2 regions of the Faecalibacterium duncaniae genome follow, and region 1 is predicted to be linked to the other one. Evidence: riboswitches for the same ligand, from Rfam matches in the RefSeq annotation. Region 1 holds a riboswitch; the other holds the start of a gene.
The links. A riboswitch is a leader RNA that binds a small molecule or an ion and turns the genes downstream of it on or off. The one in region 1 is predicted to bind thiamine pyrophosphate.

Region 1 (3,399 bases):
CCCAAAGGGCTTGCCGCACTCGGGGCAGAACTTGGGCGGGTTGGCTGGGTCGGCGGGCACAAAGCCGCAGTTGGCGCACTTGGCGGCGGGCCGGGGTCTGCCGCACTCCGAGCAGAATTTGCCGCTGTTCTTTGCACCGCAGCTGCACACCCAGACAGCCGGGGCTTCGGGCCGGGGCTTGCCGCATTCGGCACAGAACTTGCCCGTGTTGCCGGTGTGGCCGCAGCTGCAGGTCCAGCCAGCGGCTGGTGCGGCCTGAGGCTGCGCGGCGGTCTGCTGGCCGCCCATCTGGTAGAGATCCCGGGCGTTGACACCGCCCGCTGCAGCGGCCTGGTTCATCCCCATAAAGGCCATGGCGGGACCGGCGGCGGTGTTGGAGGCGGCAGTCTGCATGGCGGAGGCCTGTGCACCCACCAGATGCGCGGCGGCGCGGGTGGGGTCCATAAAGGCCGCACTGCGCTGCAGCTCCTTGATCATCTGCTCGTCCTCTTCGCTGGCCTTGACACCGGAAACGCCCAGAGAGACGATCTCGATGCCGCGCAGCCTGCTCCACTTGGCGCTCAGCTCCTGATTCAGGGCCTCGGCCAGCTCGGCGGTGTGGCCGGGCAGGGCGGAGTAGCGGATGCCCTGCTCGCTGATCCGGGCAAAGGCGGGTTGCAGGGCGGTCATCAGCTCGGTCTTGAGCTGGCCGTCCAGCGCGTCGCGGGTGTAGGCGTTTTCCACATTGCCGCAGACATTGGTGTAAAACAGGATGGGGTTGACCACCCGGTAGCTGTATTCGCCGAAGCACCGGATGCCGATGTCGATATCGATGCCGGCGCGCTGGTCCACCACCCGGAAAGGCACCGGGTTGGGGGTGCCGTACTTGTTGCCGGTGAGTTCCCGGGTATTGATATAATAGATGCGCTGGTCGGAACCGGCCTGCCCGCCAAAGCTGAACCGCTTGCCCAGCTCGGCAAACACGCTGTCGATGTTCTTCAGCCCGCCGCTGAGCAGGGAGGGCTGGGTGCCGGTGCTGTAGGTGTACTCGCCGGGCTCAGCACAGAGGTCCACCACCTTGCCCTGCTCCACGATCAGCACGCACTGGCCGTCGGCCACGGCGATCACAGAGCCGTCCGAGATGACGTTTTCGCTGCCGTGCCGGTTGGCGGAGCGGCCATTGGTCCGCTTCTGGCCCTTGACGGCCAGCACCTCCGCAGGCAGAGCGTCACAATAAAAATATTCCTTCCACTGGTCGCCCATCACGCCGGATGCTGCGCCCATGGCTGCTTTGATGAGACCCATAACTTCAATCTCCTTTTGTGCCGGGCAGTGTCCCAAAACGGGGAATGGCTCCCCCGGGCGCTGCGAAATTTGGGACAAGTATAACATAATCCGGAAAATTGTAAAAGCGATTTGGCAAAAAGGCGAAAGAAAAACTTGTTCTTGCTTTTTTGCCCCGGCGGGTGTACAATACCCTACGAAAAACAAAACACAGGGGAGCTCGTGAGGCGGGCTGAGAGGAAGTAACCAAACTTCGACCCTTGACCTGATGCGGATAATGCCGCCGTAGGAAGTCATAGGAAAATGATTTTTTGCAGGAGGCACCGCTGTGGTGTCTCCTGTTTTTTGTTGCCGCAAGCCGCCGCAACGGGCGGCTCCGGGCTGAGGGGGAGCGCCCTGAGCCTTGAAATAACTGCGATGGGAAGCCGTGTTCCGGCGTGAGAGGAGGCCAGCAAGCCTCGACCGCTTTTTGAGAAAGAGGAGTTTCCAATGAAAAAATTCTCTGTGAAAAAGCTGGCTCTCGCTGGAATGTTCTGCGCCCTGTGCGTGGTTGGCAGTGTGTTCAGCTTCCCGATGTTCGGCAGCAAGTGCGCCCCCGTGCAGCACATGGTCAATGTGCTCTGCGCCGTGCTGCTGGGTCCCTGGTGGGGCGTGGGCGTGGCCTTTGTGGCTTCGCTGCTCCGCAATATCCTGGGTCTGGGCAGCCTGATGGCCTTCCCGGGCAGCATGTTTGGTGCCCTGCTCTGCGGCCTGGTCTACGCAAAGACCAAAAACCTGATCGCCACCCTGGTGGGCGAGGTGTTCGGCACCAGCATTCTGGGCGGCCTGTGTGCTTACCCGGTGGCCATCTGCCTGATGGGCAAGAGCGCCGGTGACATCGCGTTCTATGCCTACATCGTGCCCTTCCTCATCTCCACCGCTGTGGGTGCGGTTATTGCGGGTGTGCTGGTGTACAGCCTGCAGCACTCCGGTGCCCTGCGCTCCATGCAGAGCAGCCTTTCCTGACGGGGGTGCGTCATGTTTGCAGAGCAGTTTGCCAATGTCCGCACCAAAAGCCCCCTGATTCATAATATCACCAACTACGTCACCGTGAACGACTGCGCCAATATGGTGCTGGCCTGCGGTGCTTCGCCCATTATGGCCGACGATGCTGCCGAGGTGGAGGATATCACCACCATCTGCGGCGGGCTGAACATCAACATCGGCACCCTGAACAGCCGCACCATTGAATCCATGCTCAAGGCAGGCAGAAAGGCCAATGCACTGGGCCACCCCGTGGTGCTGGACCCCGTGGGCGCAGGCGCTTCCGCCCTGCGCACCGGGACGGCCTACCGCCTGCTGGACGAGGTGCGGTTCACGGTCATCCGGGGCAACATCTCCGAGGTAAAGACACTGGCTTCCGGCGCGGGCACCACCAAGGGCGTGGATGCCGATGTGGCCGACAGGGTCACCGAGGAAAATCTGGACGGCGCGGTGGCCTTTGCCAAGGCATTTGCCGCAAAGACCGGTGCCGTTGTGGCCATTACCGGTGCCATTGACATCGTGGCCGATGGGGCAAAAGCCTACTGCATCCGCAACGGCCACCCGATGATGAGCGCCATCACCGGCACGGGCTGCCAGCTCTCTGCCCTGACGGCGGCCTTTATCACCGCCAACCCCGGCCAGCCGCTGGAGGCTGCTGCTGCCGCCGTCTGCGCCATGGGCCTTGCGGGCGAGATCGCCCATGCACGGCTGACCCCGCTGGACGGCAACGCCACCTACCGCAATTACATCATTGATGCCATTTATCATATGACTCCGGCTCAGCTGGAAGAGGGTGCCAAGTATGAAGTGCGCTGAAGAATATATGCGGCTCTACGCCGTCACCGACCGTGCCTGGGTGGGCGGTCAGACCCTCTATCAGCAGGTGGAGAGCGCCCTGAAGGGCGGCGTGACCTGTGTTCAGCTGCGGGAAAAGGAGCTGGACGAGGAAGCCTTCCTGAAGGAGGCGTTTGAGCTCCACGACCTGTGCAAAAAATACAATGTGCCCTTTTTCATCAACGATAACGTGGACATTGCCATCCGCTGCCACGCCGAGGGCATCCATGTGGGGCAGGAGGATATGGCCGCTGCTCAGGTGCGCCAGCGCGTGGGCGA
Region 2 (3,399 bases), 730 kb from region 1:
CGTGGAGCACACCCAGAAGGAAGCCGCCGATGCCCTTGGCATCAGCCAAAGCTACATCTCCCGGCTGGAAAAGCGGATCATCCGTCAGCTAAAAGAGGTGCTGGAGCGGGAGTAACCCCACCGACATCCCTGCGGGATGCCACCGCCCCTAATAGGGGCGGCTTTGGCATAATGGGTAACTTTATGGGTACTGCCAAGGGCCCCACTATTAGGGGGGCTGTCACGCAAAGCGTGACTGAGGGGTTTAGTCTCCAAAAAGTTCCTCGTATTCCCCGCACGTTCCGTGACCATACTTCCGGTATCAACGTAACCGGAGGTTCGGGGGATGTACAACAAAGTGGAATTATGCGGGGTGGACACGGCCCAGCTGCCGGTGCTTTCCGAAGCGGAAAAGCGGCAGCTGCTCACCCGGGCGCGGGCAGGCGATGCCGCCGCCCGGCAGGCTATGATCGAGGGCAACCTGCGGCTTGTCCTGAGCGTGGTGCAGCGGTTCGCGCAGCGGGGGGAGAATCTGGACGACCTGTTTCAGGTGGGGTGCATCGGGCTCATCAAGGCCATCGACAACTTTGACCCGGCCCAGCCGGTGCGGTTTTCCACCTACGGCGTGCCCATGATCATCGGGGAGATCCGGCGCTTCCTGCGGGACAACAACGCCCTGCGGGTCAGCCGCAGCCTGCGCGATGCCGCCTACAAGGCCATGCAGGCCCGGGAGGCGCTGGAAAAGCAGCTGGGCCGGGAGCCCACCGTGGACGAGGTAGCCCGGCAGGCAGGACTTTCCCGCCGGGAGGTGAACGCGGCGCTGGAATCAGTGGTGGAGCCCATCAGCCTGGAAGAGCCCCTTTACACCGATGGCGGCGATGCCATGTATGTCATCGATCAGGTGCGCGACCCGGACAGCGAGGACAGCTGGATCAGTGGGTTGGAGTTCCGGCAGACCGTGGCCGGGCTGACCCCGCGCGAAAAGCGGATCATGGAGCTGCGCTACCTCAAGGGCGAGACCCAGATGGAGGTGGCGCGGGAGATCGGCATCAGCCAGGCGCAGGTCTCCCGGCTGGAAAAGGCCGCGCTGGAGCAGTTCCGGCACAAATAAACAGGAGAGCGGCACAGGCCTCCCTGCACCGCTCTCCTACTTTTTGTATTTGCGTCTGGTCGCCGCCCCGCCCCGCAGATGGCGCTCGGCCTTGTTGCGGGCCAGCACGGCCTGCACCCGGGCAAACAGGGCCGCATCCACGGCCCGCAGGCGGGTGGATACGTCCTTGTGCACCGTTGATTTGCTGCACCCGAACGCCCGGGCGGCTGCCCGCACCGTGGCACTGTGCTCTGCAATGTACTCTCCCAGCAGCGCCGCACGCTGCTCCGGCTCCACGTTCATCCGGTCACGCCTCCCCTGTTTGCGGTCTCCCTAAAAAATATGAGCCATCAGCCGCCAATATGCCCGCCGGGGCTTGACATTTGGGCGCTGGCCGCTATACTGGGAGCTGGACATAAAAACAGGGGCGCTGAAAAGCTGAGATCCGCACCTGAGCGGAGTACCCTCGAACCTGATCCGGGTAATGCCGGCGTAGGTAGTTTGCGGAAAGGTCCACCCTCTTCACAAACGAAGCCCATGCGCCTGCCTTTTTGTGCGGGTGCATTTGTTTTTGTGTACTATTATCTGAGAAGAGGAATCTCCCATGTCAAAAACCTATTCCAAGACCCGCATTCTTGTGGAGTGCGCCCTGATGATCGCCATTGGCACCGTGCTGAGCAACATCAAGTTCTTCACCCTGCCCAACGGCGGCAGCGTTACCCTGCTGAGCATGCTGCCCTTTGTGCTGGTCTCCTTCCGCCACGGCGTGAAGTGGGGCCTGTTCACCGGCTTTGTCAACGGCTGCCTGCAGATGCTGCTGGGCTTCTGGGCACCCCCGACCCCGACCTTCCTGTATTTCCTGGGTGAAGTCCTGCTGGACTATCTGGTGGCCTTTATGGCGCTGGGCACTGCCGAGTTCTTTGCCCGCCCCTTCAAGAACCGGATGGTCGGCGTGGCCGTGGGCACCTTTATGGCAGGCTTCCTGCGCTTTATGTGCAGCTTCCTGTCCGGTGTGCTGGTCTGGGGCAACCTGAACGAAGGCCTGTCTGCCTGGACTTACAGCCTGGTGTACAACGGCAGCTACATGCTGCCTGAGACCCTGCTGACCATGGTGGCCGCCGTTCTGCTCTGCCGTGTGGCTCCGCAGATCTTTGACCGCCAGCACGCAAAGGCCTAACCCATCCTCACTTTGTTCCGCGCCCTGCCCGGCTCTGTGCCCGGCAGGGCTTTTTTGTTTTTGCAAACTTTTTCAAATTGGGTGTTGACAACCGCCCGCCCGGCTGGTATAATAACTCACGTCGCAAGACACCAACCGAATATGTGGGGGATTAGCTCAGCTGGGAGAGCGCTTGCATGGCATGCAAGAGGTCAGCGGTTCGATCCCGCTATTCTCCACCAAAAAAGCACTGTACTTCGTAGGAAGTACGGTGCTTTTCTTTTTTGTTCCGGCAAAAAGATCAGGGGTGCACCGCTCGCCATGCAGGCGGGCCAGTGACACCCCCGATCTCAAACGAAACCGTTATCTGATTTAACACCTGCAGTGTTTTCCGCGCCGTGCCGCCAGCTCCATGCCAAGGCCGACGGCAGAGCCGACAGCGCCCGCACCAACGTGGCAGGGTTTGGTAGCAGTGCCAGCAGTAAGGTTGGCTTCATTGCCCGTAAACAAAAACGTTTCGATGCAGCCAATACAGAGTTGCAGCAGATGCGGGAAACTGGTACAATAAAGACCAGAGGTAAGCTTATCGAATCCCCGCCAGCGCCCAACGTTTTGAACTTTGCAAGCACGTACGTTTTGTAGTACTGGGCAGAGCGTGGCATGGGACCGATGGATACAGAATGCATCATTCGTTCTTCCAAGGTTGCAATGTCTCAGCGCAATGGCACTCAAACCTGTTATTATTCCGAGCTTGGCTTTGTTGCCGTTGGGCAGGACGGAAACGTATCCAGCATTGGCCCGTTGGACGAGGGCGGAAAGAAATTGATGGAGGTGGTCAAAAAGCATGGAATTCCGCATTAGTGACGATGTAAAACTCGAAGAATGGTTTTGTCCCATTTACAATCGAAAAATCGACTGTGGACTATGCTTCGAGGTCTCCAATATTGGCGATGACATTCTCTGCCTGAAGGGCGACGACAAGCCGCCTTGCAGTTGGGAGATAGCCCACCAAATTTGTCTCAAGTGTCCTGTCTATGAAGAAATGGGATCGTAACAACCAAATAATGTAAGCATCTTTGCCCAGCCGCGCAGGGGCGCTTTTTTCATGCCGTATTCGCTCAGTTGGCAGAGCAGTTGTCTCCAAAAACCACAGGCCGCAGCTGTTCGAACCCAC

Region 2: another riboswitch for thiamine pyrophosphate. It lies ahead of thiT (energy-coupled thiamine transporter ThiT); the one in region 1 lies ahead of thiW (energy coupling factor transporter S component ThiW).

Annotation. Positions count from the first base shown of each region.
Region 1 covers NZ_CP048437.1:327,746-331,144, forward strand. The annotation lists gene GXM22_RS01450 (SPFH domain-containing protein) at 1-1,284, opposite strand, end outside; TPP riboswitch at 1,466-1,572, shown strand; gene thiW (energy coupling factor transporter S component ThiW) at 1,753-2,268, shown strand; gene thiM (hydroxyethylthiazole kinase) at 2,281-3,102, shown strand; gene thiE (thiamine phosphate synthase) at 3,089-3,399, shown strand, end outside.
Region 2 covers NZ_CP048437.1:1,060,119-1,063,517, reverse strand. The annotation lists gene GXM22_RS05110 (sigma-70 family RNA polymerase sigma factor) at 1-115, shown strand, start outside; gene sigG (RNA polymerase sporulation sigma factor SigG) at 326-1,090, shown strand; gene GXM22_RS05100 (sporulation transcriptional regulator SpoIIID) at 1,127-1,372, opposite strand; TPP riboswitch at 1,483-1,585, shown strand; gene thiT (energy-coupled thiamine transporter ThiT) at 1,674-2,246, shown strand; tRNA gene GXM22_RS05090 (tRNA-Ala) at 2,392-2,467, shown strand; gene GXM22_RS05085 (hypothetical protein) at 2,576-2,914, opposite strand.